DNA from 3 places in the Amycolatopsis umgeniensis genome. Region 1 is predicted to be linked to each of the others. Evidence: riboswitches for the same ligand, from Rfam matches in the RefSeq annotation. Region 1 holds a riboswitch; each other region holds the start of a gene.
What was found. A riboswitch is a leader RNA that binds a small molecule or an ion and turns the genes downstream of it on or off. The one in region 1 is predicted to bind cobalamin.
Positions count from the first base shown of each region.

Region 1 (2,256 bases):
TCGACGTCGTAGGGCACGTGCAGCAGCGAGCACGAAGTCGAGACGCTGACCGACTTCGCGGTGCCGAGCAACGTCGCCGCCCGGCTGAGCGCGCGGGTCGGGTCGGTGCGCCAGACGTTGCGTCCGTCGACGACACCGGCCAAGACCTCCTTGTCGCGCAAGGCGGGCTCGGCCGCGACGGCGTCCACAAAGGACTCATCGGTGACGAGGTCGACGGCGAGGGCGTCGATCGGGGAGCGGGCGAGGACACCCAGTCCACGACCGAGGCCGCCGAAGTACCCGGCGACCAGGATCTTCGGGCGCGCGGTCTCCTTCGCGAGCCGGTGGTAGGCGCGGATGAGCGCGTTGAGCTCCGGCTCGGTGCGGTCCCCGGCGAAGGCGGGCTCGTCGAACTGGACCCACTCGACGCCTTCGTCGTGCAGGCGGCGCAGCAGTTCGACGTAGCCGTCGAGGAGGTTGTCGAGCAGGTCCAGGGGGCGGAAGCCCTCAGGAGCGGTCTCGGTGGCCTTCGCGAGCAGCAAGAACGTCACCGGGCCCACGAGCACCGGCCGGGTCTCGACGCCGATCGCGCGGGCTTCGCGGTATTCGTCGAGCGGCTTGGAACCGGCGACCGAGAACGCGGTGTCCGGCCCGAGTTCGGGGACGATGTAGTGGTAGTTCGTGTCGAACCACTTCGTCATCTCCATCGCCGGCGCGTCCTGCACCCCGCGAGCGGCGGCGAAGTAGGTGTCGAGCGGCGTGAGACCGAGCTTCGTGAAGCGCTCCGGAAACGCTCCGAACAGCTCGGCGGTGTCGAGCACCTGGTCGTAGTGGGAGAACGTGTTGGAGGGGACGGAATCCAGGCCCGCGTCCTTGAGCTCACGCCAGGCCCGCGTGCGCAGCGCACGGCCGGTCTCCAGCAACGCGGTCTCGTCGATCTTGCCCGCCCAATAGCGTTCGAGTGAACGCTTGAGCTCCCTGTCCGGTCCGATCCGGGGGTAGCCCAGCACAGTGGTGCCGATTTCGGTCACAGCTCTCTCCTCGCGAGCTTGTCGTCAAAGCCCGGAGCGCGCGCAGGAGTGACCGCGTTTTCGGTCGTGCCCATCCCACGAGGCCCGGACTCACGCACGCCGTCGACGCGCGCACCACGGGCAGGTCTTCGGACTCGTGGGCGACTCGCTCGCTCCTACCGGCCGTCGCTTCCCGGGGCGCCATGCCCCAGTGCTTTACCGTGTCTCGCACGGTGACGGCTTTCGTTCCCACATACCGCTGCGGGGCAGTCCCGGATTCACACCGGGTTCCCTGTTACCTCGACCGGCCTGGGGGGCCGGGCGAACCAGTAGCGCCCCGAAGCGTACCCAGGCGCGCTACTGCCCCGCTGGACATGTGATGAACCGGACGACATACGTGATCAAACGGCGAACTCGCGTGATCAGATGGCGAACTCGCGTGATCAGAGACGGGACGCGCGTGTCTGGAGACGGAACACGCCGGGCGGAAGTCCGCCCGGCGTGTTCCGTGTTCGATCACGTGAGTTCCGTGTCCAGACACGCGAGTTACGTGTCTGATCACGCGAGATGCGGGGTCAGTCCCAGTCGAGGGCGCCACCGGACTGGTACTCGATGACGCGGGTCTCGAAGAAGTTCTTCTCCTTCTTGAGGTCCATCGCCTCCGACATCCACGGGAACGGGTTCTCCGTCTCGCCGAAGATCGGCTGGAGACCGATCTGCTGCGCCCGACGGTCGGTGATGAAGTGCATGTACTGCTCGATCAGCTCGGCCGACAGCCCGAGCATGCCGCGCGGCATGGTGTCGCGGGCGTAGGAGACCTCGAGCTCGCACGCCTCGGTCAGCATGCCGCGGATCTCGGCCTGGAACTCTTCGGTCCACAGGTGCGGGTTCTCGATCTTGATCTGGTTGATGCAGTCGATGCCGAAGTTCAGGTGGATCGACTCGTCGCGCAGGATGTACTGGTACTGCTCGGCGATGCCGATCATCTTGTTCCGGCGGCCGAGCGACAGGATCTGCGCGAAGCCGGTGTAGAACCACATGCCCTCGAAGATCACGTAGAACGCGACCAGGTCACGCAGGAAGTTCTGGTCGGCCTCGGGGGTGCCGGTCTCGAAGTCCGGGTTCTCCAGGTTCTGCGTGTACTTCAGCGCCCACGCGTCCTTCTCCGAGATGGAGGGGACCTCGCGGTACATGTTGAACAGCTCGCCCTCGACCAGGCCGAGGCTCTCGCAGATGTACTGGAAGGTGTGCGTGTGCACGGCCTCCT
Region 1 covers NZ_JACHMX010000001.1:7,783,414-7,785,669, forward strand. The annotation lists gene metE (5-methyltetrahydropteroyltriglutamate--homocysteine S-methyltransferase) at 1-1,010, opposite strand, end outside; cobalamin riboswitch at 1,113-1,335, opposite strand; gene HDA45_RS36325 (ribonucleotide-diphosphate reductase subunit beta) at 1,565-2,256, opposite strand, start outside.

Region 2 (2,256 bases), 6.4 Mb from region 1:
CGGGGCTTCGGTGCCGACGCCGCCGCCCCAGCCACCACCGGCGTTCTGGTTCGCGGTGAGCCAGGAGACGGTCTTGGCGATCGGGGCGTCGAGTCCGCCCGCGCCCGCCTTCCGCGCGGCCAGCATCGCCGAAAGCGCGAGGCCGGTGGTGTCACCGTCGGACGGGGACTGGTCGATCGTCTTGCCCTCGTCGCACGAGGAGATCTTGTAGCCGTTCGACGTGACGTGATCGCCGGTCTCGGTCGTCTTGATGTAGCCGAAGAAGATGCGGAAGTAGCCCTCGGAGCACTGCTGGGTCAGTAGCTTGTCGATGGCGAGCTGGTCATTCTCACCCGCCGCGGCGAGCCCGATGACGCCGAGCGACTGGCCGAACATGTTCGCGTTGTTGCTCACGGAGTCGGCGAGGTCGGGGTTCTTCGAGTAGTCGCTGATCCGGCCCTTGTCCGGGCCTTTGCGCATGATCGCGGCCTTGGTCTCGGCGACCATGTCGTAGCCGTCGAAGTTCCGCGGGTCGTGGCCGGAGGCCTGCGCGGCGACCAGCGTCTTGGCCGCGGCGCCGCCGACGATGACCTGGTCGTAGCCTGCGCCGGGGACGAGGCCGTCCCAGGTGAAGTAGTCGGTGGCGTGGCCCTGCTCGTCGAGGAACTTCACGATCGGCTCGGCCTTCGCACCCTCGCCCGAGGCGTACATCGAGAGCAGCACGTCGATCATCAGGCCGTGGTCGGGCAGTTCGCCGCCGTTGGGGTTCTCGAGCGTGCCGTCCGGCTTCAGCTTCGTCGCGAGCCAGCGAGAGTTCGCCTTCGCCGCGTCGGGATCGTTCGCGGCCGTCGCCGTCCCGGTGAGCAGGGCGGCGACCACGCCGACACTGACGGCGAACGCCGATGCGGCCAAGTACCCGCGGCGCATGGCTCCTCCTTGCGGCATGGCGGAGGACAGGCGCGGGGGCGCCGGAGTCACCCCTGTTGATCGCGACAGTGGTTCGTTCATCCACCCGTGCGGTACCCCGGCTCGCCCTGGTGAAGGGCCCACGGTTGCGCGACAGCGCCGGATTTCGACCGGCTTCCCCGTCACGGGCGGCGTTGTTCAGTTGTCGAGCCCGCCGAGGTTAACACCCGATCACTCGCGACAGGCACCGCTGACCAGGTCGGTTGCCAGGATCACATCGAGAGTCGCGCCCGGCGGTACCCCGGCGCTTGACCGGGATGAGACTCTTCGGATCGTCAATCAGCGCGGTCGTGGGGGAAGTCCGGTGAGAGTCCGGCGCTGTCCCGCAACGGTATGCCCTTTCGGGCGAGCCCGGTCACCCACGTCGCGCGGTGTCACCACCGACTCCTGTCGTGGAAATGCGGGAAAGGGTTCTCATGAGACGTTTGGTCCTCGCTGTCGCCATGCTGTGCGGCATCGGACTGGTCGCCGCTCCGGCGGCGACCGCGGCCACCCACAACAAGGCGGACGCCGCCGCGGGCTGGCTCGCCAGGCAGATGACCGACGGGGAAAGGTTCGAGGCCGACTTCGGCGGCCAGAAGTTCCCCGACCAGGGCTTGACGATCGACGCGATCTTCGCGTTCGCCGCGGCCGGGGTGTCGGACACGAACGCCGGCAAGGCGATCACGTGGCTGGCGAAGCCGGAGATCACCACGGGTTACGTCGGCAGCGGCACCGAGGCCTACGCGGGCGCGCACGCCAAACTGCTGCTGGCCGCGCAGATCCGGGGCAAGAACCCGGCGTCGTTCGGCGGCGTCGACCTCAAGGCGGGACTGCTCTCGCTGCTCACGCCGTCCGGCCGGTTCTCCGACCGGTCCGAGTACGGCGACTACTCGAACGCCTTCACCCAGTCGCTCGCCCTGCTGGCGCTGGACCGCACACCCACCGGCGCCCCCACCTCGGCCGTGACGTTCCTCGCGGGCACCCAGTGCGCGGACGGCGGTTTCCCGCTGAACTTCGGGGAAGCGACGTGCGCGAGCGACGTCGACTCGACCGCGATGGTCGTGCAGGCCTTGCGCGCCACCGGTGACGCGGTGAACGCCGGCGAGGGCACTTCCTGGCTGGTCACCAAGCAGCACGCGAACGGCGGCTTCGGCGTCGGCACGAACGCGCCGAACTCCAACAGCACCGGCCTCGCCGCCGAAGCGCTGGCGGGCCACCGTCCCGCCGCCGCGGTCAAGGCGCGGGAATTCCTGCGGTCGTTGCAGACCGGCTGCACCGGCGCCGAGGCGGACCGCGGTGCGATCGCCTACGACGCCACCGGCCTGAACC
Region 2 covers NZ_JACHMX010000001.1:1,338,303-1,340,558, forward strand. The annotation lists gene HDA45_RS05630 (prenyltransferase/squalene oxidase repeat-containing protein) at 1-906, opposite strand, end outside; cobalamin riboswitch at 978-1,119, opposite strand; cobalamin riboswitch at 1,201-1,326, shown strand; gene HDA45_RS05635 (prenyltransferase/squalene oxidase repeat-containing protein) at 1,362-2,256, shown strand, end outside.
Region 2: linked by a shared signal. The riboswitch ahead of HDA45_RS05635 (prenyltransferase/squalene oxidase repeat-containing protein) and the one ahead of metE (5-methyltetrahydropteroyltriglutamate--homocysteine S-methyltransferase) in region 1 are both predicted to bind cobalamin.

Region 3 (2,256 bases), 7.5 Mb from region 1:
GAAGCTGGCGCCTTCCTTGGTGCCCGAAGGCCAGCGCGAGGTGACCGTCTTGGTCTTGGTGTAGAACCGGATCGAGTCCGGTCCGTGCTGGTTGAGATCGCCGAAACCGGAGCGCTTCCAGCCGCCGAAGGTGTGGTACGCGATCGGGACCGGGATGGGCACGTTGACCCCGACCATGCCGGTGTTCACCCGCGAGGTGAAGTCGCGGGCCGTGTCACCGTCGCGGGTGAAGATCGCGACGCCGTTGCCGTACTCGTGTTCACTGGGCAGGCGCAGCGCTTCCTCGTAGTCGGCCGCGCGCACGATCGACAGCACCGGGCCGAAGATCTCCTCGCGGTAGATCCGCATGTCGGCGGTGACGTGGTCGAACAGGCAGCCGCCGAGGAAGAAACCGTTCTCGTGACCGTCCACAGTGGTCCCGCGACCGTCGACCAGCAGTTTCGCCCCTTCGGCGACGCCGATGTCGATGTAGTCGCGGACGCGCTGGACGGCCTCGGCGGTGACCAGCGGCCCGAAGTCGGCGGTTTCGTCGAGCGAGGCACCGATCTTGAGCGTCTTGACGCGCTCGGTCAGCCGGGCGGCCAGCGCGTCGGCGGTGGCCTCGCCGACCGGGACGGCCACCGAGATCGCCATGCAGCGTTCGCCCGCGGAGCCGTACCCGGCGCCGATCAGTGCGTCGACGACCTGGTCGAGGTCGGCGTCCGGCATCACGATCATGTGGTTCTTGGCGCCGCCGAAGCACTGCGCGCGCTTTCCGTGCGCGGCCGCGGTCGTGTAGATGTACTCGGCGATCGACGACGAGCCGACGAAACCGATGGCCTCGACGCGAGGATCGGTGAGCAGCGCGTCGACGGCTTCCTTGTCGCCGTTGACCACGTTGAACACGCCCGGCGGCAAGCCGGCTTCGAGGAAGAGTTCGGCCAGCCGCAGCGGGACCGAGGGGTCGCGTTCGGACGGTTTGAGCACGAAGGAGTTCCCGCAGGCGATCGCCGGGGCGGCCTTCCAGAGCGGGATCATCGCGGGGAAGTTGAACGGGGTGATGCCCGCGACCACGCCGAGCGGCTGCCGCATCGAGTAGACGTCGATGCCGGTGCCCGCGCTGTCGCTGTACTCGCCTTTGAGCAGGTGCGGGATGCCGATGGCGAACTCGACCACTTCGAGACCGCGCTGGATGTCACCCCGCGCGTCGGGGACGGTTTTGCCGTGTTCTGAAGAGAGCAGGCGGGCGAGGGAGTCTTCTTCGGCGCGGACGAGGTCGACGAACTTCATCAGCACCCGGGCCCGCTTCTGCGGGTTCCAGCGGGCCCACTCGAGCTGGGCCTGCGCCGCGTCGGCGACGACCGCGGCGACCTCGGTGGCCGAGGCGAGTGGGACACGGGCCTGGACGGCGCCGGTGCTGGGGTCGAAGACGTCGGCGAACCGGCCGGACGTTCCCGCCACCGGCTTGCCGCCGACGAAGTGACTGAGTTCGGTGCTCATGGATGCCCTTTCCGAAAGTGCGCAGGACGGAGCCGCCCGTGACCACGATCGGCGGCCGGGCAGGGGAGTACGGACGACTTACCGCCGGGGTGGTGGCGGGTCGGCGACTTTCGCGCAGGCAGGAAGAATCCGCATGCGTTCAGCTCCATCCTCGTGGACGAACACGACACGTCTGCGGCCGGTATCCTGGCTCCCGGATCCGCGGCGGCTCCGGCCTTCCCGGCTCGCGCCAGTGGCCTTCTCTGCAGGAGCGCCGCTCCCCGGTCACAGTGGCGGGACCGCACCGGATTTTCACCGGCTTCCCTGCACCGCAGACCTGTGGACACCATAAAGTAGGAAGTCCGACTATGTCGAGGGTGTGGCGTACGCCTCAGGTGCGCGATGGGTCTCGTGAGTGGTGGTGTGTGGGAGCGGGGCCGACGAGCGACACCTCGCCTCACACTGGCTGAACCTCCAGCCCTGGCCACGAACACGCCAGGTTTGCCGTTCTCCTCGATAAACCGCCACTCACGAGAGTGGCGGGTAGGGCAGCAGGCTGGACGAATGCTCGTCCACCCGCATCGGTTTCCCGATCGCGGGGAAGGCGCGCTGGGGGCACGCGGGTCGTTCGCAGACCTTGCACCCCATCCCGATCGGGGTGACGGCCGCGCCGGTGCCGAGCGCCAGCCCGTCGGAGTACACGAGTCGCCGTGCGTGCCGGAGTTCGCAGCCGAGCCCGATCGCGAACGTCTTGCCGGGATCGCCGTGCCCGCCCGCCGCGCGGGAAACGGTGCGGGC
Region 3 covers NZ_JACHMX010000001.1:287,560-289,815, reverse strand. The annotation lists gene HDA45_RS01250 (CoA-acylating methylmalonate-semialdehyde dehydrogenase) at 1-1,479, opposite strand, end outside; cobalamin riboswitch at 1,639-1,824, opposite strand; gene HDA45_RS01245 (short-chain fatty acyl-CoA regulator family protein) at 1,987-2,256, opposite strand, start outside.
Region 3: linked by a shared signal. The riboswitch ahead of HDA45_RS01250 (CoA-acylating methylmalonate-semialdehyde dehydrogenase) and the one ahead of metE (5-methyltetrahydropteroyltriglutamate--homocysteine S-methyltransferase) in region 1 are both predicted to bind cobalamin.